2 regions of the Fictibacillus marinisediminis genome follow, and region 2 is predicted to be linked to the other one. Evidence: predicted binding sites of a transcription regulator. Region 2 holds the regulator's gene; the other holds the start of a gene.
What was found. Region 2 encodes LexA, which represses DNA repair genes until DNA is damaged. Its sites were predicted from a motif close to CGAACATATGTTCG; they were not measured.

Region 1 (15,769 bases), 500 kb from region 2:
GAGCAAAAGACCGTTACGGCCAATATTGAACTTCCAGCTTCTACAACGGTTGAAAAGACGAACGACATTTCATTGAAAGTCGAGAAAATGCTGGACAGCCGCAATACGGTGAAAGAAGTAACGGCAGGAATCGGAAGCCGAGATTTCCAATCCGGATTAAAACGCGAGAATGTGGCCAACTACTTTATTAACTTAAAAAAAGGCACAAGCGTTAACAAAGAGATCAAGTCGCTTGAGAAAAAAATCAAATCCATCGTCAGCGAAGACAGCAAGGATGCAGTCGTCAGCCTTCAGGAAGCTCAGTCTGGAGGACCGCCTTCCAATAATGAAGTAAACATCGACCTGTATTCCAAAGACCTGGATGCGCTCCAAAAAGGGGCTGCATCGGTAGAAAAATATATGAAGTCCCGTGATGACCTGAAATATGTCTCCAACAATTTCAAGGATACTCAGCGGCAGTGGATCGTAGAGATCGACACGAAAAAGGCGGCTGAAGCGGGAGTATCCGGCTATTCAGTGCTGAGCATTATCAATGACGCCACCAAGACTGCTTCTGTCGGAAATTTTGAACTGAACGGCAAAGAAAGTGATGTCCGCCTTACGTATGATAAAAAACCGGATTCACTGGATCAGATTAAAAAATTAAAAGTGTTTGGAACAAAAGGGCCGGTTGCTCTTTCTGAAGTAGCAAAAATTAAAGATATTGACGCTGTAACTGCCATTCAAAAGCTGGACGGCAAAGTGTATGCGCAAGTATCTGCCCAAGTACCTGGCAATAACGTCCAGGGGGTTACACAAGACGTTATTAAAAATGTAGAGAACAAAGTGGATCTGCCGAAGAATGTATCAACTGAAGGCGGTGGCGGAAGTGAAGAAACGGTGAAAACCTTTAAGGAGTTAGGTTTAGCCATCGCGGTTGCCGTGGGACTGGTTTACTTGACAATGCTGGTTACTTTCGGCCGTGCCCGGATTCCATTTATCATTCTTTCATCCCTGATTTTCGTTCCGGTCGGTGCCATCGGCGGCCTTTACCTTGTGGATGAGCCGCTTTCGGTCAGTGCCATGATCGGTATCCTGATGCTGATCGGTATTGTTACCACCAATGCCATTGTCCTTGTCGACAGGATTGGCCAAAACCGGGAAAATAAAGGTATGACCATTCGCGTGGCCTTGCTCGAAGCCGGAAAAATACGTCTTCGCCCGATATTGATGACCGCATTCGCAACGATTGCTGCCCTCATCCCGCTGTCATTGACTTCGTCTTCCGGAACGTTAATTTCAAAAGGACTTGCGGTCGTTGTGATCGGAGGTTTGACCACTTCCACCCTCCTGACCTTGATCATTGTTCCTGTTCTCTATGAACTCTTTTTCCGAAAACAGGCAAAGAGAGAGCAAAGAGAAAACCAATAAAAGTTATCTAAAAAGCGGAAACCTGAGCGGTTTCCGCTTTTTATGTGTCTGCTGTTTAGCTTGCCCTCCTTTTCTTATAAACGAATTTATACAGTAAAAAACCAACCAGTAGGACTCCTGCCCCTGCAAGAATATAGGACTGTGAAGCCTGCAGCACATGATTAACGGTCTTGACTTCCCCCAGCCTGCCTAAAAACAGCATGGCAACTGCTAAAGGAAAGATGCCGATAAAGGTCAGCCCGCCGAATTTCCACCGATTGACCTTGCTCATCCCTGCTGCGTAGGAAACATAATTTCCGATTCCCAAAGGCCGGGAAAGAGCAATGCTCCACTCTCCGTATTTTTTAAACACTTTCTTCGTTTTCTCTACTTTCTTCTCGTTGAACTTCTCTTTCATCTTGCTTTCAAGCTTATAACCTATCATATAAGGTACATAGCTGAATATGGTGTATACGGCACTTACTGCCAATGCCAGAAGCAAGCTCTCGATCAGGTTTGGCTTCAGCAGAAATCCGTAGATCAGAATGACCAGCGCACCGGGAAAAGGAATCGAGGAAGCCTCCAGGGCGGTCCCGATAAATAGCCCGACCGCTCCCAACTCTTTTAAAAAATGAAAGATCATTTCAAACATCCGTGCATCCTCCTCCTTCTTTCTCCCCCTCACTATTCCCTTTCCTGATGTTTTCAATCTCACCTGGTTTGAAACGATTTATTACAGGGTAGATACGCTGTAGATAACTATTACAATCCATTTCAGGAGGATCCTATATATGAAAAAGATTTGTTCAAAAACCGTCTCCATTACCAGTGACGCTTCTAAATTCACCATTCAAAAGGTTACGGATTTCGTAAAAATATCCAGATCGTTTCAGTCCAACGTCTTTTTATGTAAAAACGGAGTCACCCTGCACGCGAAAAAATTAACATGCCTTGTTACGTTTTTCATGATGCTCCGAAAAGGTGAATCTTTTCTGCTGATCACCGAGGGGGCCGATGCTGATTCGGCCATCCAGCAGCTTCTTCATCAGCTTCTCCCTTCCAAAGCGACTACATAAACATATAAAAGAAGCGCTAATGCCATTCAGCGCTTCTTTTTCCATGAGAGAGGCTAGAGGCCCAGTTTTTTTTGCCATCTCTTCCTTGTTACAACCGGAAGAATAATCAAAGTAATGATGATGATGGATGAAATTAAAATTTCCTTCATCCCTGTATTCGCCACTGAAGCTCCTATGTAGGTGTATGCCAATGTGCCCGGTATGATTCCGATGGCCGTGGCTGCCGCGTAATCTTTAAACTTGACGTTTGCCGCGGCCGTCAAGTAACTCACAAGATCATAATTCAATATCGGCAGGAGGCGGAGGATCAGTACATAAATAAATCCACGCTGCTTGATGCCCTCCTGGATCTTCTGATAATTTCCCTTCCATTCCTTTTTTACGCTTTTTTTGCCGATCCATTTCACTGCTAAAAACGTCATGAGTCCGCCTGACAAGGATCCCAGGTATGTATACAGACACCCCCAATATAACCCGAAGGCCAAGCCGCTTGTCACTGCAAACACGGATGATGGAAACAGCACAAACGGCCGGAAGGCATATAAAGCGATATAAACGATTGGAGCCCAAACTCCCCACGACAGAATCCAGCCTCTAAACCGCTCCGGCGTTAAATTTAAATACCGATGGTTGATATATAAAAGGCAGCCTGCCAAACTGAATATAATTAAATAGTTCATTATTCTTTTTTTATTGCGAATCACTCTTTACTGCTCCTCTCCACCATCTTACTTTCTATATTTTCCTTTATTTTCCGATAGAAGTCACTTTAATTTAAAATAAATTTTATGACATTTCTCTATTCACCCTTCATAAGCTGTATAAAAAGGATATGCAGGGAGAGAGATTAACTTGAGAATTATTGCGAAAAAACCAATCTATGCCGGAAACGCAAGCCAATTCGTCCAGTTCACGGGAAGTTATGAAGAAGCCGTGTATGTTAAAAAAGGAGATAAGACAGCCGACGGAAAAAGCCTGCTCGGTCTTATCGCATTATCCATACAGCCAGGGCAAGAAATCGAAATTTCAAGCGAAGCGAATCTTGACTCCCTGCAGAAAAAATTATTGGCCTCTGAACTGTTTGCTGAGGCCGAATAAGCCAGCCTTGTTTTATAAGGCTGGCTTTTTTATGTGTCTTTAAACATCCATCTCTATCCCTATGATGGCATCGAGAGGAACATCCTGTCTCTTTCCTTCAGCATTCATTATCCTGAGCAGACGGTGATGTGGGTCATAGTAATGGATGAGGCCCTGTATTGCTTTTTCACCAAGGGGTTTACGGCAAAGGACGGCTACTTTCCTTGCCTCTTCCATCGCCAAAAAGATCTGCTGGTTCATTTCCTCCAACTGCTGTTCATCAAGCTCAGTGTTCTCAAGCCACGCCTCTTCCCGCTCCCAGTCCCTTAACTGCTTTACGTGCTCAGGCAGCATCATTGCCGTCCATTTGATGCTTCCGCGGTCTTTGATCATTAGAGTCCCTCCATTCTGGTTTTACGCTTTATGGCCGCCTAAAAGGGTGCTGCGGTGCAGAGCCGTTCCTCCGCTCGTATAGGAAACGGCCCGGAGAAGAGCATTGGAGCCGTATTTCCTGCGGATATCGTCCATCACGTATCCAAGCTTTCGCTTTTTAGGATGCTCAAGTGTAAAGATGCTGAGCTGCGTTTCGTTATCTTCACATACATTGGATAGAGCAATGGTGATTTTACGGACCGTCTTTCCTTCATAAAAGGTATGAAAGAGCTCCAGGCACACCTGGTAGATCTCCATCGTAATGTTAGTCGGTTCAGCTACGGTCTTTGAACGGTAAAAACCCCCGCCCCATTCTTCTTTGCTGTAGCCGATTCCCAGACTGACTGTTCTCCCTGCCTTTTTCGCTGTTCTGGCCCGCCTTGCCACTTCTTCGCACATTTCTAAAATAACATGCTGAACCTCTTTCGGATCGGTATAATCACGAAGGAGGATCTGGCTTTTTCCATAGCTGATCTGGCCTTGCATGATGGGAGCCCCCACCTCCGAGAGGTCCACTCCCCACGCATGATAATAAAGCTGATTTCCCATCACGCCGAATTTTTTTTCCAAGAGCTCCAGCGGATAATGGGCAAGGTCGCCTACGGTTGTAATGCCCATCAGATTAAGCGTCCGTTCCACACGGGAACCGATGCCCCACATCTTGCTCAAGGGAGAAAGTTTCCATAGCTTCTCCGGAATGTCCTCATACGTCCATTCTTCCACGCCTTTCTTCTTCGCATCCAAATCCAGACAGAGCTTAGACATCAGCATGTTCGGCCCGATTCCGATGGCGCAAGGCAGACCGAACTCTTCTTTTATGGCAATCCGGATGGCCTGGGCCAGCTGCACCGGGCCTCCCCACAGGCGTTCTGTCCCGTCTGCCTGAATAAAACTTTCATCCACACTGTAAGTATGAATGGCCTCTTTTGGAACAAACCGATTGAGCAGGCGCGTGATCTCCATGGAACGCTGTAGAAAAAAAGCCATTTGGGCATCCACGATGTGAATACGGCTGTCTTTCGGAATCTCAAACAGCCGGCTTCCGGTTCTTATTCCAAAATCTCTTTTCAGACAAGGAGAAGCAGCCAGGACCACACTTCCCTGCCTCTCTGTATTCCCTACTACAGCAAGGTAACAGGTCAGCGGGTCCAGCCCTAAGCGCACAGCCGCACAGCTGGCATAAAAACTTTTCATGTCCATGCACAGAATTGAACGATTTTGAATCATAGAATAATCGATCAACTTCCTTCACCCCTCCAAAAGCAAACGTTCGTTCTCATTTATTATGTATACCCATTTTAACCGAATATATGTTCTCTTCTCAATGGAAATTTTTTCAGGGAGCTTTCCGGCTTAAAAAATCCATTGACCGGCAAGCATACGTAGGCTACATTGTTGGGAGAGGAAAGGAAGTGCAGAATGGAGAATCAGCTGCTGCGCAAATGGCTGGAAAAGGCTTTGCTGGATTATTTTTACGAGAAAGAGGCCATCCCTTATACTGAAAAGGATTATGCTCTCCTGCAGGAACGAGTAAAAAAAGAACTTCAAACTGAAGAAGCAGAAGATCCTTATTTGACGGTTCAAGATGTCGTATACAGCTTTATTACAAAAGAATAAACACCCCCCCTATAAGCGAGGTTTATAGGGGGGGTGCTTGCTTTATATGCTATTTTTAACTGGAGTTTTTTCAAAGAAATGCTCCCACGCTTCATGAATTCCGCCTGCACAATGCTTTTGCGCACGGAAAATCATAGGGTGGTCTGGCAGCTGTTTTAATTCCTTTTGGCAGTTTCCGACAACGACAGCCGGATATCCAAGTGTAATCATATCACGGTCATTGCCGGAATCGCCGGCAACTAATACATTTGCTTTCTCCCAGCCTTTTTCCCGAAGCAGAAAGGATAGCGCCTCTCCCTTCCCTGCATTTGGCGGAAGAATGTCTACATCTCTTCCGGAACTGAAAATCAGCTTGTACGGCACCGAACTGCCGCTCAGCTTCCGTTTCACTTCCTCAACCGCCTCATCGCTTTCTGCAAAATAGGAAAGCCGATGCACGGATGGAATCGATTGAGGCGTTAAGCCGCTGCAGGATTGGACGATGCGAGAAATTTCAGCGGGATTCCACTTTTCTTCCAATGTTTTTTTCCAGCGCTCATGAAGCTCTGGATCATTCAAGTCATACATTTCCGTACCAACATCCGAAATGAGAATGGAAGGCATCGGAAGCTCTTCCTCTTTGATCAGCTCCATGGTAGAAGCATAGTGTCTTCCTGTAACATAAACGAGCTGCACATTGTAGGGACGTTCTTTATAATAATCAAACAGCAAAGAAGTCAGTTCCTTCTCTCCCACCAAGGTTCCGTCAAGATCAGTAGCTAAAAGATGTGTAACGTTTTCTCGTTTCACCTGACAGAACCTCCTCGTACACCTGCTCTACCCTCGCTGCCACATTCGGCCAGCGGTAATCGCGTTCGGCAAGAGAGGATGCCTGTTTGCCGAGCCTTTGTGCAATGATGTCATTGTTTAAAATAATTTCCAGGGTGAGCGCCAAATCCTGAGCGTCTTTTGGGTTGACGAGCAGCCCTGTTTCTCCTTCAACCACCACATTTTGAAGCCCGCCGACACGTGAGGCAATCACTGGACATCCGCATGCCTGTGCCTCTGCAGCCACCATTCCGAACGATTCATAATAGGAAGGCACGACAGCAACGTTGGCAGCGTTAAAGTATTCCGCCAGCTGCTCCTGGCTTTTCGGCCCTACAAACTGAACATAACGCTCAATTCCTTTCACCCAGGAACGCTGTTTTTCCTGAATGGGAAGCTGATCATCACCGATCTCTTCTTTCTGTCCTCCAGCAAGAATCAGTCTAGTGTTTGACGGGACGTCACCCCATTGAATCAAGTATCTGAATGCTTTGAGGAGGGTTTCAACACCCTTGGTTTCTTCCAGCCGGCCGGCATAAAACACGAGAGGGCCGTGAACATCCAATTTTTGTTTTATCGCGGGTTTTTGGTTTAAAGGATAAAAAGTTGGAGATACACCGATTGGAATGACATCAACAGGTGCAGGCTGTTTAGTAAAGTCATGGATCAGGCTTTTCTCGCTGTTGGTCGTGGCGATCACGCGGTTAGCGGAACGGAGAATGGTTCGTTCATACTGGAACCTGCGCTCATCCCTTTCTCCTGTGGCCCGTTCTTTAGCTGCTCCAAGGGAATGTGAAGTATGGACAAACGGTATATTGTACTTTCTGCGAAGCTGGCGGCCTAATATCCCTGACAGCCAGTAATGAGTATGAATTATATCATATTGATCAACAGGAACAAGTTCCTCGATTTCTTTAAAAAAGCCGGGCAGTATTTGAAACATTTCATTTTTGGATACAAAGCCTTTGATACCGGCTTGGATGCGGATAACTCTAGAGCGTTTTCCAAATGCCTCCGTCTGAGGAGCATCTTTATCACACCAGTGGGTTATGACATCAACATCCCATCCCCTATTTTCCATGGCAAGCGCCAAATGGTACACATAATTATTCTGTCCTCCAGCTTGCTTTCCGCCCAGTTTTGCCAGCGGGTCTCCATGGTCTGATATAAATAAAACTTTTTTATTCATAACTGCTACCCCTCTTTCTATTGTTGCGGTCTATAACGTGTAAGTTACTTATACCCGTTCTCTCCTCAGACAAACCAAAATAGCTTCTTTAGTCCTATTAAATTAAGACTTTATTCCTTTTTGTGAAGGTTTAGGAAAAGAAAAAAGATGCGCTAATATACGCATCTTTCTTGTTTACATAATATAATTATTGTCTATTTTTGTTTGAATGCATTTCCGCCAAGCTTTTCTACAAGCTTGGGAAAAAGCTGATAAAGCGTACTGCCTGCATTCATCCAAAGAGGCAGATTGATCTCACGGACAGGACGGCCGATCGCCGAAATGATTTTTTTAGAAACATACTCCGGGGACAGCATCCACTTCTTGATGTTTTTCTCATAGGAACCCGATTTGTCTGCGATGGAAAAAAAGTTCGTTTCAATCGGCCCCGGGTTGATGGCTGTTACCCATATTCCACTGTTTGCGAGCTCCATCCGCAATCCGTTTGAAAAGCCAAGAACAGCGTGTTTAGAAGCGGCATATCCGCTCGACTTCGGTGTGGATATCTTTCCTGCCTGTGACGCAATATTGATTATATGGCCAGAACGCCGTTCCAGCATTTGCGGCAGCACTGCCTGTGTACAAGCCATCAGGCCGACCACGTTGGTCTGAAGCATTCTGGAAAGATCGTTTAGGTCCGCATCAATAAAGTAGTCGAATATTCCAAATCCAGCGTTGTTGATCAGAACATCGACAGAAACCGTACGAGTGATCTCTGCGAAAACCGCTTTCACCTCTTCTGCGTTGCTAACGTCCAGCGAATAGATCAGCGCTTCCACATCAAAATGTTCTTTTAGATCTTTTTTTACGTTCACTAGTTTGTCCAGGCTTCTGGCGATCAGCACCGGCTTAGCACCAAGGCTTGCCGCATCAAACGCGATCCGGGCTCCAAGCCCTCCGGAAGCCCCTGTGATAACCACCGTTTTTCCTTTTAAATCCTTCATATCTTACGCTCCTTCTGCCCGCTTGTAATAAATAATACCCTGTATGTCCTCCGCTTGAATCCTTCCCTCCTCTTCAAGCAGATCAAGATGCCCCACGGTTTCCGAGAGAGTAAGCCCAGGTTCCTTTTGATAGATCCTCGGGAATAAAAGCTTGCTTAATTCATAAGCCGTCTTATGCCCGGCGAGCATCTCCCATAGGACATCCGCCCGGTTGTTCTGCTGTGCAAGCCTTTCTTCGATCAACTCAGAACTGTTGGAGATTGGAAGGCCATGCCCCGGCAGGATGACGGTTATGGGGAGTTCGGCTGCCGTCTTAAGTGAATCCCGGTATTGCAGCAGCGGTTTAGGCCGGTCTCTTTTCGTGAGAGGGGGAGGCTCGATGAGTGCGTTGGACGAAATACGCTGCAGCAAAAAGTCCCCTCCAATCATAATACCGCTCTCTTGATGAAACAGAGAAAGATGATCTGGAGAATGGCCCGGTGTTTTCATGATTGTCCACCCTGGCAGCCCTGGCACTTCTTCTCCTTCATATAACGCCGGGGAAGCATGGACCACAGCAGAAAGCTCAAGATACTTCTTTAATTTCCTATGTTCAAACCGGACGGCTTCTTCCGGCATTCCCATTTTTTTGTAAAACCCCTCATAAAATTGATTTCTATGTACAAAAAATTCTTGCTGCTGGCTGAGATAGGGTATTTCTTCTAAACTTGCGAGCACAGCAGGCACCGGGCTCGTAAAGTATGAATAAAGACCGACATGGTCCGGGTGATAATGGGTAAAGATCACCTGTTCAATATCGTTTTCTTCCAGCCCGTTCTCCGCCAGTTTCTCTCGAAAGATGCTCCATGCCTCAGGCGTTTTTGGTCCGCAGTCAACAAGGGTAAGCTTTTCTCCCCGTATGAGATAGACATTGACATCCCCTACCGGAAACGGTGTCGGAAGCGCGATGGTTATTATATACTGGTTCAACATTTTCACCTGACCTCTTCTCATGCATATATATATATCAATCAGTATAGCAAAAGATCAGCACTATAAAAAAGTAAATATTCAAAATTATCTTTTTTATAAACTTGACATACTGTACTGACTCATTGCATAATGTGTTGTAATAACTGAACGCTGAACACGGCGCTGAAAGGGACCAGTAATTCATTAAACGGCTGAAAGAGAATGGAATCCACCGGCTGAAAGATTCCAGCAGTGCGAAATGAATGAACCTATCCCCCGAGCCATCAGGGATTGAACCTGATCGTATGCCTTCGATACAGGCGATAAGCTGGGCTTTTACCAAGCCAATTAAGGTGGTACCGCGGACCGCACTCCTCCGTCCTTTTCCAAGGATCGAGGAGTGCGTTTTTACGTTAACCTAAGTTGGAGGGATTGCCGTGTATAAAAAAATCGCGTTTATCGGAGCAGGTGCCATGGCAGAAGCAATGATTTCAGGATTGATCGCCAACAAGCTGGCCTCACCTGAACAGATCATTGCCGCAAACAGAATGAACACAAAAAGACTTCTTGAACTGCAAAGGAAGTATGAGATAAAAATTTCCGCCTCAGCCGCAGATGCAGTGAGTGAGGCAGAAATCCTCATCCTTGCTATGAAGCCGAAAGATGCTGAAGACGCCCTGCACTCGATCAGGGACGCTATCCATAAACAGCACCTTATCATTTCAGTACTTGCCGGGATATCAACAGATCACATCTCCACTCTGCTTCATACGGATGCCCCTGTCATACGGGCGATGCCGAACACATCTGCTGCGATCGGTTATTCTGCAACCGGCCTCGCCGCTGGAAAGTATGCCGAAGAGCAACATGTAAAACAGGCCGAAGAGCTTTTTAATTGCATCGGAACGACCACCTGCTTGAAAGAAGAAAGCCTGCATGCAGTAACCGGGTTGGCAGGAAGCGGTCCCGCTTATGTTTATTATTTAGTAGAAGCGATGCAGCAGGCAGCCTCCTCGCTCAATCTCAGTGAAACTGAGGCAAGGGATTTGATCGCGCAGACCCTGTTGGGTGCTGCCCATATGCTGAAAATGAGCGACGAACATCCCTTGCTGCTTCGGCAAAAGGTAACCAGTCCGGGTGGAACCACCGAAGCCGGAATTCAAATGCTGGACCATTTTAAAGTAAAAGAAGCGATTGAATCATGCGTCAAGCGTGCCGCACAGCGCTCAGAAGAGCTCGGGAGAATGTACACCCCGCCCTCTTCCGAAGGAATAGTTTGACAATTCTGTTATTTCATTTTATAATAAAACGACTATAGAGCAGCAACGGGAGGTATAAGATGCTTGATCAAGAAGAATTCAAGCGGTACAATCTGTTGTTTAAAGAGTTTGAGCAGTTTCTTACACGGCCACTGACAAAAAAGGAAAAAGATTTTATAAAATGGATCGTAAAAAATGATATGAGCATCGAACGCACATCGGCGCGAGCCACCTAAACAAGCCCCTGAAAGGAAATGGGCTTGTTTTTTTCTTGGATTTAGAACGTTTGACCTGCTTATTTAAAGGTAAAATATAAAGAGGAAAGGAGTTTTTCCCGCTATGACAAAAATCTTTGGACACCGGGGCGCAAGCAAGGTATGCCCCGAAAACACAATGGCCTCCTACACTCGGGCTTATGAAATGGGCGCAGACGGACTTGAAATTGATGTCCATTTAACAAGCGATGGTGTTCCTGTCATCATTCACGATGATACGGTCAAACGGACAACCAACGGAAAAGGATATGTAAAAAATTTCACGCTCGCTGAAATTAAACAGCTGGACGCGGGAAGCTGGTTTTCTCCAACCTTTCAAAATGAACGGATCCTCACACTAGAAGAGTTTCTGCAATGGATCTGTACCAAGCCGCTGCTTCTCAATATAGAATTGAAGAATAACAAAGTGATGTATGAAGATTTAGAGAAAAAAGTATACGATCTCGTAAATGCTTATGGAATGAAAGAAAAAACGATCTATTCATCTTTTAACCATTACAGCCTTGTGCAATTAAGGAGCATGGACTCTTACATTGACATTGCTCCCCTCTACTCTTCGGCCATCTACGAGCCATGGAACTATGCAAGAAGCATGGGTTCGCTGAGTGTGCATCCTCAATTTAAGAGCCTTCATCCCGTGATCCTGCAAAGCCTTCATGAGCATGGGATACGGGTCAGGCCTTATACGGTCAATCAAGAAAAATGGATGCATTATTTAATGAATTGGCGGGTGGATGCCATCATCACTGATGTACCCGATGTGGCGTTGGCTGTTAGAAATGGAGAAATTACTGAACAAAAAAGCTTAATCCTTGAAATGTATAATAAGTTAAAAAAAAAATGAGCGGGCTGCCCGCTCATTTTTTGCTGAGTTTTTCAATTGGAAAGACGCTGAAGTCATCGGCAATCTGCGTATTCGGAAAGACTTCCCGTGCTTCTTTTAAAAGAAGAGTCTTCTCCTCTTTATGATATCTAGAACTGATATGGTTCAAGATCAAGGCAGCTGCATTTGCCCGTCTGGCGGTAACAGCAGCCGATCTGGCTGAAGAATGGCCGAATTCCGCTGCCTTTTCAGCCAGTTCGTGAAGAACAGTAGCCTCATGAATAAGTACCTCAGCATCTCTTCCCAGCTCCACCGCATTCTCGCAGTATTTCGTATCGCCAAGGATAGCGACAATCCGGCCAGGAACAGGAGGGGAAACAAATTCACTGCTCTTGAGCACCGTTCCGTCCTCCAGAGTAATATCCCTTCCTTCTTTCAATTGCTGATATAAAGGACCGGGCGGCAGGCCCATCTTTTTTAGCAAGCCGGCTTCCAGCTTTCCAGGCTGTGCCTGCTCTTCTACGCGAAAACCGAAACAAGGGATCACGTGCTCAAGTTTCTTGGCATATACCCGACGGCCTTCCTCTTCACAGATCAGCCCTTCATCTATTTCTATCACTTGAATCGGATAGGTAAGATGCGTCTGGCTTATGTTCAAAGAAGTGTCGATGAAGGCCTTTATTCCCTTTGGTCCGTATATGGACACCGGACTCTCTTCACCATTTTGGAAGGAGCGGCTTCCCAGCAGGCCCGGCAGACCGAATAGATGGTCTCCGTGCAGATGAGTAATAAAAATTTTATTGATCTTACGCGGTTTTAGAGAAGTGTGCAGGATTTGATGCTGTGTAGCTTCTCCGCAGTCAAAGAGCCAGATTTCTCCTCCCGTCTGCAGGAATTTAAGGGCAACCGAAGAAACATTCCTTTCCTTTGAAGGCATTCCGGCTCCCGTTCCCAGAAAATGAAGTTCCATATCAGCTATTCCTTTCATGCTTTAAAATAGAAATCATGAGGCGATAAGTGACAATGAAAAAAAGGAGCAAGCTTCCTCCCGCAAGAAATCCTGCCAGCACATCACTCGGATAATGCACACCAAGATAGACTCTGCTTAATCCGACAAGCACGATATAAACACATCCCCCAGCGGTTATAAGACGCCGCACCCAACTATGCTTAGCCTGTCTCACAAGAAGGTAGAATAACAGTCCAAAAAAACCGATGGAGATCATGGCGTGTCCGCTCGGAAAACTATATCCTCCGATATCAACTAGACGATGGAGGGATGGCCGCTTTCTTTCATAGATTCCTTTAAGAAAAGCGTTTCCGTAACGGATGACAAACAAACAGCTCCCCAGGATTACCGGTTCAAGCCAGCTTCTCCTCCCTAAAATAAAAAAAGCAGAGAACACGGCAAGCACTATAAATTCATTGGTCCTTGCTGCACTGTTTGTGATCACTATAAAAGCTCGGGTCAGCTCGTGGGGCTGATATGCCGTTACTGCATCAATCACCGTCTGATCCAGTCTCTTTACGCCAGCCTCCCGATAGACGGCTGCAAGGAGAAAAAAGAAAATAAAAAGCAACAAAAATCCAAGAAAGTATGGCAGATGGATACTTTTCTTCAATTATAATCACCCGGCCTTTGGCTCGATAAAAAAGCTGTCTACAACCTATAGCTATGATGGATCATCTGTTAGTTTGCCTCGAATAATGGAATGATCACCAAACTTTTTTTGAATATCGCTGATTAATCGATTTACATCATCCCGTTTTTTTTCCTGTTCAAAAGTAAACAAGTCCATCTGTTTATAGGCTTTTTCTTTAGGGATAACATCCGCGGCCGTAATGCCGAGCAGCCGTACAGGTTCACCGTTCCAGTGTTTTGTAAACAAGGACCAGGCATGTTCCAGGATTTCACTCTTATCATGAAAGGGATTCTCCAGTGTCTTGCTTCTCGTAACCGTCTTCCTGTCTCCATACCGGATCACGATCTGAAGATTTTGACCGACGACTTTCTTCCCTTTCATCCGGCGTTCAACAGAATCAGCCAGAACTGAAAAGACGCGTTTAAGCTCCGTTTCATCACTCACATCTTCAGCCAGAGTGGTCGAGTTGCCAACGGATTGAAATTCTGAGGCGCGCTCCGGGTCTACTGGGCGGTCATCGATCCCGTTCGCACGCTCCCACATCCTCACTCCGTTTTTTCCGAAGCGGTGTTTTAAACTGTACGCGTCTTCCTTTGCCAGGTCACCGATCGTATGAATATTATATTTTTTTAGTTTTTCTTCTGTGGCCTTTCCGATCCCATGCATTTCACCTACGGTCATCGGCCAGAGGATCTGCCGGATCTCCCGCTTTCGCAAGACGGTAATCCCCATAGGTTTCTTCATATCTGAAGCCATCTTCGCAAGAAATTTATTCGGTGCAATCCCTATACTGGAAGGAAGACCCAGTTCATGATACAGCCTGTTTTGAATTTCCTCGGCAGCTTCGATAGGGCTCATGGATATCCTCGTAATATCAAGATATCCTTCATCAATTGAGACAGGCTCAACAAGCTCAGTATATTCCCGAAGCAGCTGAAACATCTTCTGAGACATCGTCCTGTATTTTTGAAAATCCGGCCGTAAGACGATAAGAGATGGACAAAGTTTTTTTGCCTGCCACAGAGGCATCGTAGTTTTTACTCCAAACTTACGTGCTTCATAGCTGCAGGTTACGATGATGCCGCGGCGCTCTTCGGGATTGCCGGCGATCGCAAGAGGCTTTCCCTTTAAAGTGGGATCCATCATACTTTCTACAGAAGCATAAAAGCTGTTCATGTCGACATGCAGGATAAATCTTCGTTTTATATTGGCAGACCTATCCATGTTGTTCCATCTCCTTCAATCCTTTTCCTTTCCCATTATATGAAATGAGAGAACATAAGAAAAGCGAAAGCCGTTCACTATCACAGGGTTCACACCATAAAAAAGACAAGGTTTATTCACCTTGTCTCCACTATATCCCGCAGCTGCCTGCCTGTGTTTTCAATCCATTCCACGTATTCTGTTCCGTGGAAATGCTCATTCATATCCCTATGTAAGTTTACAAGCTGCACCAGAAATTCCTGGTTCCCATGATCCTTGCTCCAGGCCTGCAGATAACTGTACACTGAGTATCTGCCTTTAGAGGACATCTGCTGTTTTTTTGCACCTTCTTCCGTAAGCGTTACGTACGAAATTCGCCGATCATGATCTTTTTTCAATAATTGTATTAAGCCTTTATCTTTCAGGCGTTTTATAACCTGCATGACTGTCGAAACATCCCATAATCCGAGGTGTGCTATGCGGGAAATCGTCGCCTCTCGTTCAAAGGATACAATCCATAGAATGTGCTGTTCAGCTTGAGTCAATCCCAATGACTTCGCTGATTTTTGCCATTCATCTTCAAGAACCTTGTACACTCCCCGCAAATAATTCATCATCATATGCATGTTCGCAAGTTCACTCATCCAATCCCTCCGGCTTCCCATCCTATTTAGACATTTTTTTCCATGATTAAACTACAACCAAATATACTAATTCGAGCTATTTATGTCAACCTCGACTTGAAGGTTCGTAACAAAAAAGGAGCCAGACCTTTCATGGCCGGCTCCTTAGCTCTACTCTCCTGCTACTTCCTGAATGACTGCAACCACGATCTCGGCTGTTTTCACCAGTTCCTCGATCGGCATTTTTTCATTTTTAGTGTGGATTTCCTCGTACCCTACAGCAAGGTTAACAGTTGGAATTCCATGGCCGGCAATCACATTCGCATCACTTCCGCCGCCGCTTTGCAGCAAGCGGTGAGAACGTCCGATCCTTTCAGCAGCTTTCTTAGCCACTTCAACGACATGGTCTCCATCACTAAACT
Region 2 (15,769 bases):
CTTCGTTTTTCAGTCCTGTCACTAGGTGACAGTTCCTACGAGTTTTTCTGTCAGACGGGCAAAGATTTTGATAAGGTCCTGGAAGAGCTTGGGGGTAAACGCCTGACACCGCGTGTGGATTGCGATCTCGATTATGATGAGCCGGCAGCAGAATGGCTTTCAAAAGTAATATTAGGCTTAAATGAGGCACAAGGAGAGACTGCAAGTGAAGCTTTTCAAGAGGCTTCAGCAACCCTAGCCGAAGAGGCAACGTATTCCCGGACCAATCCATTTCATGCAGAGGTCCTGGAAAATATTAATTTGAACGGACGCGGCTCGAATAAGGAGACCCGCCATTTAGAACTTTCGCTTGAAGGGTCGAATCTATCTTTTGAACCGGGTGACAGTCTTGGAATCTACCCTGAAAATGATCCGGAACTGGTTGATTTGCTTCTTGAGGAATTACATTGGAATCCTGAAGAAATTGTAACAGTGAACAAGCAGGGTGATGTGGCAGCTCTGAAGCAGGCGCTTATCGCCAATTTTGAAATTACAGTTTTAACAAAGCCGCTGCTTCAGCAGGCAGCACAGTTAACTGAAAATGAAAGACTGCATGAACTAATGTCTGCTGGGCATGAGAGCGAGCTGAAAAGTTATCTTTCAGGCCGTGATCTTCTGGATCTCGTTCATGACTTTGGCCCATGGGCCGTTTCACCACAGGACTTTGTCAACATTTTACGTAAAATGCCAGCTCGTTTGTATTCGATTGCTTCGAGCCTGAATGCCAATCCGGACGAGGTTCATCTAACCATCGGCGCTTTGCGTTATGAATCCTTCGGACGCAGCCGCAGCGGCGTTTGTTCCATTTTATGTGCTGAACGGCTGGAGCCAGGGCACACACTTCCAGTTTACATTCAGCACAATCAGAATTTTAAACTGCCAGCGAACGGTGAAACACCGATCATTATGGTAGGACCTGGAACAGGAGTAGCGCCTTTCCGGGCGTTCATGCAAGAACGTGAGGAAACAGGTGCACTAGGGAAATCATGGATGTTCTTTGGAGAACAGCATTTTGTCACTGATTTCCTTTACCAGACAGAATGGCAAAAGTGGCTGGAGAATGGGGTGCTGACAAAAATGGATGTGGCGTTTTCCCGTGACACCGAGGAAAAAGTATATGTACAGCATCGTCTGCTTGAACACAGTAAAGAACTCTTCCATTGGTTAGAAGAAGGTGCTGTTTTATATATCTGCGGAGATGAGAAAAACATGGCCCATGATGTTCATCAGACACTGATCGGAATCATTGAAAATGAAGGCAGCATGACCCATGAACAAGCGGAAGAGTACGTGGCCCGCATGCAGAAGGAAAAACGTTATCAGCGTGACGTGTATTGACCGGCAACAGAAAGGAGTTTAAACAGATGTCAAACCCATTATTAAAAGCACCGGAAGGCAAACCGAGTGATGTGGAACGCATAAAAGAAGAGAGTAATTATTTACGAGGTACGCTGAAGGAAGTGATGCTTGACCGGATCAGTGCAGGTATCCCGGATGATGATAACCGCCTCATGAAGCATCATGGCAGCTATTTGCAGGACGACAGAGACCTTCGTACGGAGCGGCAGAAACAAAAGCTTGAACCAGCTTATCAGTTCATGCTCCGTGCAAGATTGCCAGGGGGAGTCGTGACGCCTTCTCAATGGCTGGTTTTGGATCAGCTGGGCAACAAGTATGGTAATGGAACATTAAAATTAACCACACGACAGACGTTTCAAATGCACGGCATTTTAAAATGGAACATGAAAAGGACCATTCAGGAGATCCATGCATCAATGCTCGATACGATTGCAGCTTGCGGTGACGTAAACCGTAATGTGATGTGCATCTCCAATCCTTATCAATCAGAAGTTCATTCTGAAGTGTATGAATGGTCCAAAAAACTCAGTAATTATCTCTTGCCAAGAACGAGAGCGTACCACGAGGTTTGGCTGGATGAAGAAAAAGTAGCAGGCACTCCAGAAACGGAAGAAGTTGAACCGATGTACGGACCGCTTTACTTGCCGCGTAAATTTAAAATCGGCATTGCAGTTCCACCCTCCAATGATATTGATGTCTTTTCACAGGACCTCGGTTTAATCGCCGTCGTAGAAGATGGGAAGCTAATTGGATTTAATGTGTCCATTGGTGGAGGCATGGGAATGTCACATGGAGATAAAGCAACCTATCCGCAGTTGTCAAAAGTGATTGGGTTTTGCGCACCGGACCAGGTTCTTGAGGTGGCTGAAAAAGTCATTACCATTCAGAGAGATTATGGAAACCGTTCACAGCGTAAAAACGCCCGCTTCAAATATACAGTCGACCGGTTAGGTCTTCAAACCGTTAAAGAAGAGCTGGAAAACCGTTTAGGCTGGAGTCTGGATGTAGCGAAAGACTTTTCATTTGAAGATAATGGAGACCGGTATGGCTGGGTACAGGGTGTGCAGGAGAATTGGCATTTTACTCTGTTTGTTGAAGGCGGCCGTATCGCGGATTTTGAAAACTACAAGCTGATGACCGGTTTAAGGGAAATCGCTAAGGTCCATACAGGGGAATTCCGTTTGACCGCCAACCAGAACCTTATAATTGCCAATATTACGAGAGAGAAGAAACAAGAGATTACAGAGCTGTTGGAACAGTATGGAATGCTCGACAGCCAAAATGTTTCTGCGATCCGGCGCAATTCCATGGCATGTGTAGCCCTTCCTACTTGCGGTCTAGCCATGGCGGAGGCAGAACGCTATCTTCCGGTGCTAATGAACAAGATTGATAACATAGCTGAAGAAAACGGCTTGAGAAACGAAGAGATTACCGTTCGGATGACGGGTTGCCCCAATGGATGTGCCCGCCATGCGCTAGGTGAAATTGGGTTTATCGGTAAAGCGCCAGGAAAATATAACATGTATTTGGGTGCAGCGTTTGACGGCAGCCGATTAAGCAAAATGTATCGTGAAAACATAGGAGAGGAAGAGATTTTAAAAGAATTGAAGATGCTGTTCCCTAGATTTGCGAAAGAACGCGAAGAAGGCGAACACTTTGGAGACTTTGTGATTCGTGCGGGCATTATAGAAGCAACGACGGACGGTACAAACTTTCATAACTAATATAATCCTTATAACTAAAACAGCGACCCTGCCATGCTTGCGGGGTCGCTGTTTTTTGCTTTTCTTTATTGAAGTGTTCGATATACACCGATTACTTTACCAAGGATGGTCACGTTTTGCAGCAAAATTGGAGATAAAGCGGCGTTTTCCGGCTGCAGGCGAATGTGGTCTTTTTCTTTAAAAAAGCGTTTTACAGTCGCTTCATTTTCTTCTGTCATGGCCACAATGATGTCACCGTTTTCAGCTGTTGGCTGCTGCTTGACTACCACGAGGTCCCTGTCGTAGATGCCAGCTTCTATCATACTGTCTCCTTCTACAGTTAACATAAAAACATTATCGTCGCCTACAACATGTTCTGGCAATGAAAAATATTCATCAACGTTTTCGATTGCTGTAATCGGTGAACCCGCGGTAACTTTACCGATGATCGGTACATTAACGGATCGCGTTCTGGTTATGATCTGATCTGATTCGAGGCCGAGCACTTCAATGGCCCTGGGTTTGGTAGGATCACGCCTGATCAGCCCCTTTTTCTCAAGTCTGGATAAATGGCCGTGTACGGTTGAGCTTGATGCCAGTCCAACTGCTTCACCGATTTCCCTGACTGATGGTGGATAGCCTTTCGCATTTACTTCTTCTTTAATAAAGTCCAGGATATCGATTTGCCTTCTGGATAATTTTGTCATGATTACACCTCATTCACTGAATACTCTTGAAAAAAGTATAGCATGCAGGAACAAGATATACAAACATAAGTTCGAAAAAAACCCTTGTAAAGAACAGGTGTTCCTATTATAATGAAAATTAATAAGAACACATATTCGCAAAGGGGAGATATATGATGAAGGGATTTTCACCGGTATTTATGCTATTATCTATTGTTGCAGCAGGTTTTATTATGTTCGCTTATCAGTCTCACGCAGAAGGATCCAGAGAATATATGGAGATTACCGTTAATAAAGGTGATTCACTTTGGGAGATCGCCGAAGAATATACGAAGGACAAAGGTTCAAATTGGGAATTTGTCAACTGGGTTGAAAAGAATAACGGAATACAGGCAGGAACCATTACCCCAGGACAGAAATTAACAATACCGATCAAGGCAGAAGAAAACAGGTGAGGCACAATTGAAATCGATCATTTATTGCAGAGTAAGCACCGAAAAGGAAGAGCAGACATCCTCTTTATCCCGGCAGGAAGATGAATTGAGACAGCTGGCAGTCAGCCATGGGTTTGGCATTGTCTCTGTCATAAAAGATAGAGAAAGCGGATACAGCCTGGAACGGGATGGTTTGTTTGAGGTGATCGAGCGGGCCCAAAACGAAGAATTTGATGTTCTTCTTGTAACGGATGATACCCGCTTGGGCAGGGGGAACGCCAAGATCGTTCTTCTTCACGAACTTCAGAAGAGGAACATTAAAGTTTATACCTTCAGCAGCCAAGGGGAATACCATCTTTCCGAAGCAGAGTCTATGGTGCTTGAAATCGTTGCCGTTGTAGAGGAATATCAGCGCAAGCTACATAACTTAAAGATAAAAAGAGGAATGAGGAAGGCTGTTCAAAAAGGCTATAAACCACAAAAGAATTTAAAGAACATCCATCATGGAGGAAGAGACCGGAAGGTGCTTCCGGTTGATGAAATCATCCGGCTTAGAGGAATGGACCTTACGTTTGCAGAAATTGCCGTTACGCTAAGGGGTTTTGGATATGAAGCATCAAAAGCGACAGTTCACCGCAGGTATAAGGAGTATTTAGAAAGTGCTCCGACTGGAAACTCTACTTAATATTCGTTACGATAGGAATATCGAAGAAAAAGGAGAGGTGTTCCATGCTTACACCAGATAAACTGGAACGGATAAATTTTCTTGCCAAAAAATCTAAACAAGAAGGTTTATCAACAGAAGAAGCCAAAGAACAAAAGCAATTAAGGGAGGAGTATCTGAAAAACGTCAGAACTTCTTTTCAAAATAGATTGCATTCATTGAAGATCATTGACCCGGAAGGCAATGATGTAACACCGGATAAACTAAAAGAAAGTAAAAAAAGCCAGAACAATATGAAGCATTAAGGAAAAAGTCCTGATTTCAGTTCAAAGAAATCAGGCTTTTTTGTTGTTGCAAAATTCAGAATTTCGTATATACTGTTATATAACAACTGTGAAAGGGGAGAACACCTTGGCCTTTTCAATAACGGATTCAGTGGTCAGACTGTATAGTGAGATCGATCTTAATGAAGGTGAGGCGCTCCGGTTGTATGCGCGATATGCCGGCAGTGCAAGCAACGGCGGATACTCATTAGGCGTAATCCCGGCTCAGCCGGCAGACGGTGATGATATTCAGGAAGTAAGCGGATTGAAATTTTGTATTAAACCGGATGACCGCTGGCTCGTAGATGATATGAAACTGGACTACGATGAAGGGGAAGATATCTTTTATTGTGAGTTCCCTGCGTTAAACTAAATAAAGGAACCTGTATTATAACAAAGAGTTATAAAGTTATAATGCAGGTTTTTTTATTTGTATCAAAGATAGATTTTATGGGACACTATTGGTGGGCATTGTGCTTGTATAAAATGTGCAATATGTTTATGATGGTATCGAGAAATCTTTTACATATGTAGATGAAGGGATGATTAAATAATGTCTACTGCTTCAATTGACCAATTATCAATCAACACTATCCGTACCTTGGCTATAGATAGCATTGAGAAAGCCAAATCTGGACACCCTGGTATGCCAATGGGTGCTGCACCGATGGCTTACAGTCTTTGGACGAAATTCATGAACCACAACCCGGAAAATCCTGAATGGTTTAACCGTGACCGTTTTGTGTTATCTGCAGGGCATGGCTCCATGCTGCTTTACAGCTTGCTCCATCTTTCAGGCTATGACTTGTCCATGGAAGACTTGAAACAATTCCGCCAATGGGGAAGTAAAACGCCAGGGCATCCTGAGTACAAACATACGGCTGGTGTAGATGCTACTACAGGACCGCTTGGACAGGGGATCGCGATGGCTGTAGGTATGGCAATGGCAGAACGCCATCTTGCTGCAACTTACAACAAAGATGGATTTGAAGTTGTTGACCACCATACGTACTCCATCTGCGGAGACGGGGACTTAATGGAAGGTGTATCTGCTGAAGCTGCGTCACTTGCAGGCCACCTTGGACTCGGAAAACTTGTTGTTCTTTATGATTCAAATGATATCTCTCTTGATGGAGATCTTCATCTTTCGTTTTCTGAGAGTGTAGAAGACCGTTTTAAAGCATATGGTTGGCAAGTACTTCGTGTAGAAGACGGAACAAACCTTGAAGAGATCGAAAATGCGATCGCAGAAGCAAAAAAGGATACTTCACATCCGACGTTAATCGAAGTAAAGACAGTAATCGGATACGGTTCTCCTAACAAATCCGGTAAATCAGCTTCTCATGGTGCCCCTCTTGGATCTGATGAAGTAAAACTGACAAAAGAAGCCTACAATTGGGTGTTTGAAGAAGACTTCTTCGTACCTGATGAAGTAAGTGATCACTTTGCTTCATTGAAAGAAGAAAGCATAAAGAAAGAACAGGAATGGAATGAGTTATTTGCACGCTATGAAAAAGAGCACAGTGAAGCTGCAGCTCAATTAAAAACAGCGATCGATAACAAATTACCAGAAAACTTTGATGCGAATCTTCCTGAATTTGATAAAGCTGTTGCGACAAGGGCTTCTTCAGGAAAAGCATTGAATGCTTTTGCAAAAAATATTCCATGGTTGTTTGGAGGGTCTGCTGACCTTGCAGGATCAAACAACACGATGCTTACTGGAGAAACAAACTTCAGCCGTGAAAATTACAGCGGCCGCAACATCTGGTTTGGAGTAAGGGAATTTGCGATGGGAGCAGCTGTTAACGGAATGGCGCTCCATGGCGGACTGAAAGTATTCGGTGCAACGTTCTTCGTATTCTCAGACTACTTGCGCCCGGCAATCCGTCTGGCTTCCATCATGAAGCTTCCAGTAACCTATGTATTTACCCATGACAGTGTAGCAGTTGGTGAAGACGGCCCTACCCATGAGCCGGTAGAACAGCTTGCGTCACTCCGTGCGATGCCTGGACTTTCTGTCATCCGCCCAGCAGATGCATATGAGTCTGTTGCTGCGTGGAAGCTGGCTCTTGAAAGTGTAGATCAGCCAACTGCTCTAGTATTAACAAGACAAAACCTTCCGATTCTAGAAGGCACAAAAGAAAGTGCATATGAGAATGTCAAAAAAGGTGCATATGTTATTTCTGAAGCTGAAGGTACACCTCAAGCATTGCTGCTCGCTTCTGGTTCTGAAGTCAGCTTGGCGATCGAAGCACAGAAACAATTAAAACAAGAGGGTATCCAAGTTTCTGTTGTTTCTATGCCTTCATGGGATCGTTTTGAAAAGCAATCTTCAGAATACAAAGAGAGCGTTCTTCCTTCATCGGTAAGAGCAAGACTCGGTATTGAAATGGCGGCATCTCAAGGCCTTCACAAATATGTTGGTTTGGATGGTGACACAATAGCGATTGACAAATTTGGTGCTTCAGCACCTGGAGAAAAAATTATTGCTGAGTACGGCTTTACGGTCGAAAATGTTTCTAATAAATTAAAAGCCTTATTGAATAAATAAGCTGTAGAAACCCCGGAGAAAATATGCTCCGGGGTTTCTTTTTCGACAAAAGAAGTGGCCTCATGCTCCAGCATAAGACAAGTATTTTGTAAAGAATCCATTATACTAATTGTAAAAAAGGGAGAGAGGTGGCGGTTTTGAGAGAGTATTTGATCTATAAGATAAAGGAAGATGTTGCCGAAGAGTATTTCGGGAAAGAAATCAAACTCTTTCAGCTGTTTTTGGAAGAATACAAAACCTTTACTCAGCAAAAAGAAGTATTGATGAAACAAATCCTGTACATCACCTCTCCGCTTCAGCTGAACCCTCTTCAATCGTTTATAAAACAGATGCTGCTCTCATCAAAAGGATTTCAGGCGGAAGTCCACTCTTTCCTTCTGGAGTGTGAAAAAAGCTCTGCTCGGCTCAGTTTTTCAGAACGTTATATGCTTCTTCAAAGCGTAGGCAGTTTTGAGGCGGAAACAGCCATTTTTGAAAACATACGAAAGTATGAACGCTGTTTTTTTGCGATGGATTTTAAGTATTACCGCTATGGCTGGCTGAATCCGTTAAAGGCTAGGACAGGCTATGGGTCATAAATATTTTGGCGTGTATCTTGTAACTGATTGTCTTTTTATAGTAAACTAGTGCTAGACAACACGAAGGAGGAAGTTTTACTATGTTTTATTATATCCTTGTGGGCATTTTAGCGCTTCTTGCAGGAGTAGCAATTGGATTTTTCATTGCCCGCAAATACATGATGAATTACCTACAAAAGAATCCACCAATCAATGAAAACATGCTGCGTGTGATGATGATGCAAATGGGTCAGAAGCCGTCCCAAAAGAAAATCAATCAGATGATGAAAGCAATGAACAACCAGATGAAGTAAAAAAGCCCGTAACAGCAGGCTTTTTTCATCAATTAAGATTAATCAGTTGATCATTCCTTAAGTCATTGGTTAATTTTTCTTATATCACGACAACTACCACTTTTTCTGCCCAAGATTCAGCAGAAAGGGTGGTTTTTTTAATGAAATTAGAAGATTAATGGAGGAGTATTATTAGCAATTGAAAAAGGATCTTCTTTCAGTCAAAGGAAATTAATCCCTTTTATCGAATGGAGTAGATATAGAGCCGAGTCGGCTAGACGTATAGGTTTTACTTTACAGGGAGAAAAGGGAGTTAGTTAAGGATGGGGGAACTCTATGATAAAAATTTATTTGCATTTATACTCTAAAGGGGAAGACCATGGAGATGCTGGATATTACGAATTTCAAACTGTCCCATCACAGGGAGAATACTTAACTGACAATAAGAATCTGTACAAGGTTGAGATGGTAATTCATGCTCCAGGAAATGATTCAGCTGCAGCTGAAATATTTGCTGTTAAAGTGGATTTAGAGGAAGAGTTGTCGGAGAATATATCTTAGTTACATATTAAAGAAAATGAGGGCAGGAAGAACGACGATCGCAATCGCTCACCGTCTGTCCACTATTCAAGATGCTGATCTGATTCTTGTTCTTCATCAGGGAGAGATTGTGGAAAGAGGAACTCATCAAGAACTGGTGGAAGCACGAGGCTTATATCATAAAATGTATTCCCTTCAGCAAAAAGGAAAGCTCTCCTATGATGCGAGATGATCCTCCCTGAGGAATTTTTCTTCATTTTCATTGAACAAGCGGTTTTAAATCTATAAACTAAAAGTATTACATAAAGAGGAGTAGACTTGATGGCAGACTTGAATATATGGCTGGCTTTTGGAGCTGGTTTACTGTCTTTTATCTCCCCGTGCTGCCTGCCGCTTTATCCGGCTTTCCTTTCTTATATCACAGGAATTTCAGTCAGGGAGATCAAAGAAGAAAAAGGAATGAAAAGAAAACAAGCCATGCTGCATACGGCTTATTTTCTACTCGGTTTTTCGATTGTTTTTATCGTATTAGGATTATCGTCTTCATTCATCGGCAATATCTTTGTTGAATACAAGGATTTTCTTCGCCAGTTCGGAGCAATTATCATTGTCATCTTTGGCTTGATCATTTTAGGCTTATTGAAGCCGGCGTTTCTAATGAAAGACAGAAAGCTGGCTTTCAGAAACAGGCCTGCGGGATACATGGGCTCCATCTTGATCGGTATCGGTTTTTCTGCAGGATGGACACCTTGTACAGGCCCGATTCTAGGAGCAGTGATCGCTCTGGCCGTGTCCAATCCAGGAGCGGGCATGCTGTATATGGCTTTTTATGTTCTTGGTTTTGCGGTTCCTTTTTTCTTTTTAAGTTTCTTTTTGGATAAACTGAGCAGCATCAAGAGATATAATGTACAAATAATGAAATCTGGCGGTTTTCTTATGGTCGCCATGGGGGTCATGTTATACTTTGACTGGATGACCAAGTTCACTTCGTTTCTCGTAAATCGCGTTTTTGGCGGCTTTCAAGGATTTTAAGAAGGATTTAAAAACAACAACAATTTTTTGAGCCATCTGAAGAAGAAAGAAGGAAAAGATTTTGTTTTTTATTGCAAGCAGTATACTGGCAGCCGTCATGGCTGTCACCGTTATTTTTGTACGTTTGAAGGCTACGAAAAAACCTGCCTCCCTTAAAAAGATTATACTTCCTCCTTTTTTCATGTCCACCGGGTTTCTCATGTTTGCATTTCCTGAGTTCCGAGTTACCTGGTGGGAGGCAGGGGAGGCGTTCCTGGTTGGCTGTCTCTTTTCCATATTTCTTATAAAAACAAGCAAGTTTGAAAAGAGGGGAGGGGAGGTCTATCTTATCCGCTCAAAAGCTTTTGCAGCGATTTTGATTGCGCTTTTCCTCATACGTATGGCGATGAAGACGTACCTTGGCCATCAGATCTCCTATACAGAAACGAGCGGTCTGTTTTTTATCGTGGCGTTTGGGATGATTCTCCCCTGGAGAGTGGCGATGTATTTCGGATATCAAAAAGTGCTGAAATCATAAAAAAACTCGATCACCAACTGGTGATCGATTTTTTTTATCCTAAAAGGCTCTTATAGGGAGAGAGGTCAATGTGCTTTTCGTTTAACTTTTTGATGAGCCATTTATGATCTCTTTTCGGTGTAGCGATAATGTATCCCCGTACTATAAGATCCTGCGTCATCACAGATGCTTTTTCCTGTATGGCAAGCTCGCCGATTTTTCCTGCAATCTTTTCACGGGCAACATCACGGAAAAGCTCGGGAACAGGTGTGACGAGTTCCTCCAAAAAGGCCTTTTGCTGCGGAGTCCATAAATGGATCGTCTCCTGGATATAGTAATCCTGCCAGTCCAAGATTGATTTTCCGTCTTCTTTCGGAAGCCGCTTCAAAAACTTTCGAAACATAAAATAACCGCCGATCGCAAACATTGAGATTAAAAATATTGTCCAGGCTGCAATGAATAGAAAAAAACCTGCAGACATGCTGTCCACCCCGATCAATAGGTTTCTTCAACCTTATTATGTATTCTCTAACAATTATATCTTGAGAAACAGGAGGAAATCAATAAACATCTGGAAGGGTGTGAAGAGGGGAGGGAAAGATCGATTACGGGAAATAATTTATACGACAAAAAATGACATCCTCCACAGGGTTATAACAGTTCAAAAAAGGAACTATAACAGTTTGTTCATTGGTACAGAAAGTTATTAACACTATAACAGGCCTTGTTGTGGATAACTGTAAATACTTTAAATTGTGGATAAACCTGGGATAACTAAGCCTGCATAAATATTCATGTGTGCATAAACGCTTGGATAACCTGCTGGAAAAAGAAGTATACCTCCCTACCGTTTATGGATGCTGGGAAATAATGATCATGGCAGCAAGCGGGATGGCTTGACTTCACCTTGAAACTCACGTTACATTATCGGACAGAGAGTAATCTATTATTTTGGAGGTGCCGTACATGCGGTTAGCGGACAAAAAGGTATTGAGTCTTGTACATCATGAGTTTGAAGATCTGGAATTATGGTATCCTATTCTGCGCTTGCGGGAAGAAGGAGCTCAAGTCGATCTTGCCGGGGAGAAAGCGGGAGAAACCTATAAAGGAAAATACGGAGTCCCTGCAGAATCGGATTCTTCATTTGACGAGATTGATCCCTCAGACTATGATGCTTTACTCGTTCCAGGCGGGTGGGCACCCGACAAACTGAGACGTTTTTCAAAGGTTATAGAAATCGTTCAGCATATGGAAACTCATAAAAAGCCCATCGGTCAAATTTGCCATGCCGGGTGGGTCCTGATCTCTGCAAAAATGCTTCAGGGTAAAAAAGTAACGAGCACACCCGGGATAAAGGATGATATGGAGAATGCCGGGGCAGTGTGGCTGGATGAAGCAGTAGTCGTTGATGGCCACCTGGTCTCAAGCCGCCGTCCGCCAGACCTGCCGCCCTATGTGAAAGCATTTGCTGATGTACTGGCCGGTGAGTATAACGAACAATAAAAAAAGAAGGCGGCATCTGCCGTCTTCTTTTATATTAGGTTCATTTATTTTCAATGGCGGGACCATGTGGGAATCGAACCCACCGGAGACGGCACGCGCCCCCCAAGAGGTGTTGAAGACCCAGGCGAGCACCAGCTGCACTTCTGGCCCCGTGGAAGGAAGTTATTTCTTAACAAGTTCTTCCTCAAAGTAGAATGTTGAAGGATTTTCTTTCACAATGTAAGAATAGCGTTTCATGTTCTTAATAAACTTGCATCGTAAAACAGTGACCATTTCATCGGTAGCTTTAATTTTTACGGATTCACCGGCGGCAAACAGATTATTTTTCAGGTTGGTTCTCTCCCTAATTCGTAATAAAGTATTGCTTCAGCCCTGAGTAACAAACAAAAAGGAAAAAAAGAGTGAAAATTTCACTCTTTTACTATCTTCCAGTCATAAAGTTCTTCAATCTGGCAATCTAATTCTTTTGCGATGGTCATAGCATTGCTTAGACTCATTACTTTTTTAGACTGGTAATCGTTTAACTGGTCAACAGAGATATTGGTTTTTTTTGAAAGAGCTTGGATCTTCATGTTCTTATCAGCAATTAAAGATTTCAGATTGCTTTTTTTAGGTTTATAAACGTTCAAAACGCCACCTCACTTTTAAATAGTATAACACAATGGATATGGAATAGATAGTTTCACCCGAATAAAGCTTCACCGCAGAAGCCTGTCTGCAAATAAAATGGTACGATAGGATAAAGGAAAGAGAAAATACAGGGAGGTGTCTGCGATCGGAGCACAGCATATTACGATTGGAATTGCCGGCCATATTGACCATGGGAAAACGGCACTGACGAAGGCGTTGAGCGGTGTGGATACTGATACGCTAAAAGAGGAAAAAGAGCGGGGCATTACAATTGAACCCGGTATCGCTCCTTTTTACCTCGGTGATGGAATCCAATCTGTAATCATTGATGTTCCTGGGCATGAACGGTTCATCCGCCAGATGATTGCTGGCTCAGCAGGAATTGATATAGTCATCCTTGTGATTGCAGCAGATGAAGGAATTATGCCGCAAACCGTTGAGCACCTTGAAATTCTTCAATTTCTGGGAATCACGGATCTAGTTTGTGCAGTTTCCAAGGCAGATAAGGTTAATGATGAATGGAAGTCATTGCTCCTCGAAGAGATCGAAGAGATGATGAAGAGCTTCTCATTCCTTAATCATTCTGTTCATTTTGTCGACAGCTTTTCAGGAACAGGGTTGGAAGAACTGAAGAAGGAACTCCTCGGCATGACGGACAACGTAACCGCTAAAAATGTTTGCGGTCCATTTCGGCTGCCGATCGACCATTCGTTTACTGTAGCAGGTCAAGGAACGGTTGTAAGAGGAACGATTTTAGAAGGTTCCGCCTCTGTCGGTGACACACTGCAAATGGAGCCGGGCGGGGATTTAGTAAAAATAAGGCAGCTGCAAATACACAACAGACAAGTGGATTATGCCCTGGCGGGACAAAGGGCCGCCCTGAATGTCACGGGGATCAAGCATGAGGATGTTAAAAGAGGGCATGTTCTTTTTTCTCCGGGAGAGTATCAAGTTACGGATACATTGGACATCATGCTGCTGTTAACCAAGAATCATAAGAAGATCAAGCAGCGCCAGCTCATCAAATTTTACATAGGAACTACAGAAATCATGGGTAAGATCGTATTCTTTGACAGAAACGAATCTACTGAAAAAGCGGGAGCTGCCTATTGTCAGGTTCGGTTAGTCCACCCGGTCATAGCCAAGCGGGGTGACCGGTTCATTTTGAGGCGGCCTTCACCTGAAGAAACGATCGGCGGCGGCGAGGTAATCGATCCAAATGGTGGAAAATACCGGTTTGGAGAGGAGACTGTTGCATTCCTGAAGGAGAAAAAAGAGGGTGCACCAGAAGAATGGATCATCCGGCACCTGCAATCACATCATTTGCTGCACGTAGATGAGATGGCAAAATTGACGGGCATCCCTGCCGTCCTGCCTGGCCATCTACAGCGTTTACTGGCTGAAAAGCACATCGTTGAGGTTTCTTCAGAACAATATGCACTGTCAGAGAGCGTTTCGGAGATAAAAAGCAGGATCGTAGAAGAAGCAGCTCGCTTTCATCAGCAATATCCTTTGCGGGAAGGGTTGGATAAAGCTGAACTTCTGCAGCGGCTCAAAGGATATCCTGCCTTGCTGATTGAATTTGTTTTAAAAGAACTGCTCCATGAAGCTGCATTGCGGCAAAATCAGAATCTGATCGCACAAATCAATTTTCAGCCGGAGATTCCAAATCAATGGAAAGTGCGTTACCAACAGTTGGAGCAAAGGATGTTTCAGCAGGGAATTGAGTCAGATCCTTTTGATCAGCTTTACGAGCAGGCTGGAATGCCGAAGGGTATGCGACTGGACATCTTATCCTACATGCGCCGCACAGGCCAGGCTGTGCAAGCAGGGGGAGACAGGCTGATCCACAGAAAAGCCCTGAATTTCCATATAAAGACATTAAAGGAGAACTGTGCACCGTCCTTCTCCATACAGGAAGCAAAAACGGCATTGAAGGTATCCAGGAAATTTCTTATTCCGTTTCTTGAATTGCTGGATCAGCTGGGATATACAGAACGTGCAGGTGATCAAAGAAGATGGAATAAGGCATGAAAAAAAACTCCGCAGTATTCGGAGTTTTTTTAAGGTTCAATGATGATCAATCTTTCTTTTCGTTCGGTAACACTGCCGATCTTTGCTGCTTGCTTTAATCCTGCGCTATGCAGATCTCTAAGATAAGCATCGGCCTGGTTCTCCGGCAGACTGACCAATAATCCGCCGGACGTAACAGCATCACATAATATCCATTGCTGTGTTTCTGTCAGCGACTCATCATACCTGATCAAATCTTCAATCCATTGGTGGTTCGCTTTCGTGCCGCCTGGGACGACTCCCTGCATGGCAAGTGCTTCTGTTCCTTCGACGACCGGTGTTCTGGAATAAGAGAGAGCGACCGAAACTGATTCACTGCCTTTAGCCATCTCACTGGCATGCCCCAGCAAACCAAATCCGGTCACATCAGTCACAGCATTAGGCTGATAGTTAGCAAGGCATTCTGCCGCGGTTTTGTTCAATGAGGCCATGATCTCCGAAACATACCGGACTTGCCCCTCATTCAAACGATTCTGCTTGATGGCCGTCGTCTGAATGCCGATTCCGATCGGTTTTGTAAGTATAAGAGCATCGCCGGGCTTTAATCCTACATTTTTGTAGATCTGCGCCGGGTGGGCAAAGCCTGTAACAGATAAGCCGAATTTTGGCTCCTGATCATCGATGGAATGTCCTCCGACGATAAGGGCACCAGCCTCTTTCACTTTGTCGGCTGCGCCTTTTAGAATCTCCGCTAATACTTCATGGCCCAATTTTTTTAGCGGAAAACCGACAATATTTAAAACGGTTTTTGGGGTTCCGCCCATCGCATATACATCGCTTAAAGCATTGGCTGCAGCAATTTGTCCGAACATATACGGATCATCTACAATGGGTGTAAAGAAATCAACGGTTTGAATCATGGCAACTTCTTCACTCAGCTTGTATA

Region 1: LCY76_RS13465 (Y-family DNA polymerase) is a predicted target of LexA. The motif match lies at 5,278-5,291, and genes of this name have one in related genera.

The regions. Positions count from the first base shown of each region.
Region 1 is NZ_JAIWJX010000002.1:2,527,216-2,542,984, forward strand. Features, by position in the region: gene LCY76_RS13435 (efflux RND transporter permease subunit) at 1-1,410, shown strand, start outside; gene LCY76_RS13440 (DedA family protein) at 1,466-2,041, opposite strand; gene LCY76_RS13445 (HPr family phosphocarrier protein) at 2,181-2,465, shown strand; gene LCY76_RS13450 (TVP38/TMEM64 family protein) at 2,519-3,169, opposite strand; gene LCY76_RS13455 (HPr family phosphocarrier protein) at 3,318-3,563, shown strand; gene LCY76_RS13460 (YolD-like family protein) at 3,603-3,935, opposite strand; gene LCY76_RS13465 (Y-family DNA polymerase) at 3,957-5,216, opposite strand; gene LCY76_RS13470 (YqzH family protein) at 5,394-5,591, shown strand; gene LCY76_RS13475 (HAD-IIB family hydrolase) at 5,634-6,380, opposite strand; gene LCY76_RS13480 (glycosyltransferase) at 6,343-7,587, opposite strand; gene LCY76_RS13485 (SDR family NAD(P)-dependent oxidoreductase) at 7,782-8,570, opposite strand; gene LCY76_RS13490 (MBL fold metallo-hydrolase) at 8,574-9,539, opposite strand; gene proC (pyrroline-5-carboxylate reductase) at 9,953-10,801, shown strand; gene LCY76_RS13500 (hypothetical protein) at 10,861-11,016, shown strand; gene LCY76_RS13505 (glycerophosphodiester phosphodiesterase) at 11,120-11,899, shown strand; gene rnz (ribonuclease Z) at 11,913-12,848, opposite strand; gene LCY76_RS13515 (phosphatase PAP2 family protein) at 12,850-13,500, opposite strand; gene LCY76_RS13520 (DNA polymerase IV) at 13,552-14,745, opposite strand; gene LCY76_RS13525 (MarR family transcriptional regulator) at 14,862-15,368, opposite strand; gene LCY76_RS13530 (tripeptidase T) at 15,519-15,769, opposite strand, start outside.
Region 2 is NZ_JAIWJX010000002.1:2,024,755-2,040,523, forward strand. Features, by position in the region: gene LCY76_RS10885 (assimilatory sulfite reductase (NADPH) flavoprotein subunit) at 1-1,377, shown strand, start outside; gene cysI (assimilatory sulfite reductase (NADPH) hemoprotein subunit) at 1,404-3,122, shown strand; gene lexA (transcriptional repressor LexA) at 3,188-3,808, opposite strand; gene yneA (cell division suppressor protein YneA) at 3,961-4,242, shown strand; gene LCY76_RS10905 (YneB family resolvase-like protein) at 4,250-4,906, shown strand; gene LCY76_RS10910 (DUF896 domain-containing protein) at 4,951-5,190, shown strand; gene LCY76_RS10915 (iron-sulfur cluster biosynthesis family protein) at 5,297-5,581, shown strand; gene tkt (transketolase) at 5,762-7,759, shown strand; gene sirA (sporulation inhibitor of replication protein SirA) at 7,897-8,337, shown strand; gene LCY76_RS10930 (YneF family protein) at 8,418-8,630, shown strand; gene LCY76_RS10935 (hypothetical protein) at 8,946-9,170, shown strand; partial or broken gene LCY76_RS10940 (ABC transporter ATP-binding protein) at 9,187-9,381, shown strand; gene LCY76_RS10945 (cytochrome c biogenesis protein CcdA) at 9,471-10,181, shown strand; gene LCY76_RS10950 (CcdC family protein) at 10,243-10,698, shown strand; gene LCY76_RS10955 (DUF2621 domain-containing protein) at 10,733-11,158, opposite strand; gene LCY76_RS10960 (type 1 glutamine amidotransferase domain-containing protein) at 11,644-12,180, shown strand; tRNA gene LCY76_RS10965 (tRNA-Sec) at 12,235-12,331, opposite strand; gene LCY76_RS10970 (helix-turn-helix domain-containing protein) at 12,591-12,809, opposite strand; gene selB (selenocysteine-specific translation elongation factor) at 12,946-14,844, shown strand; gene selD (selenide, water dikinase SelD) at 14,874-15,769, opposite strand, start outside.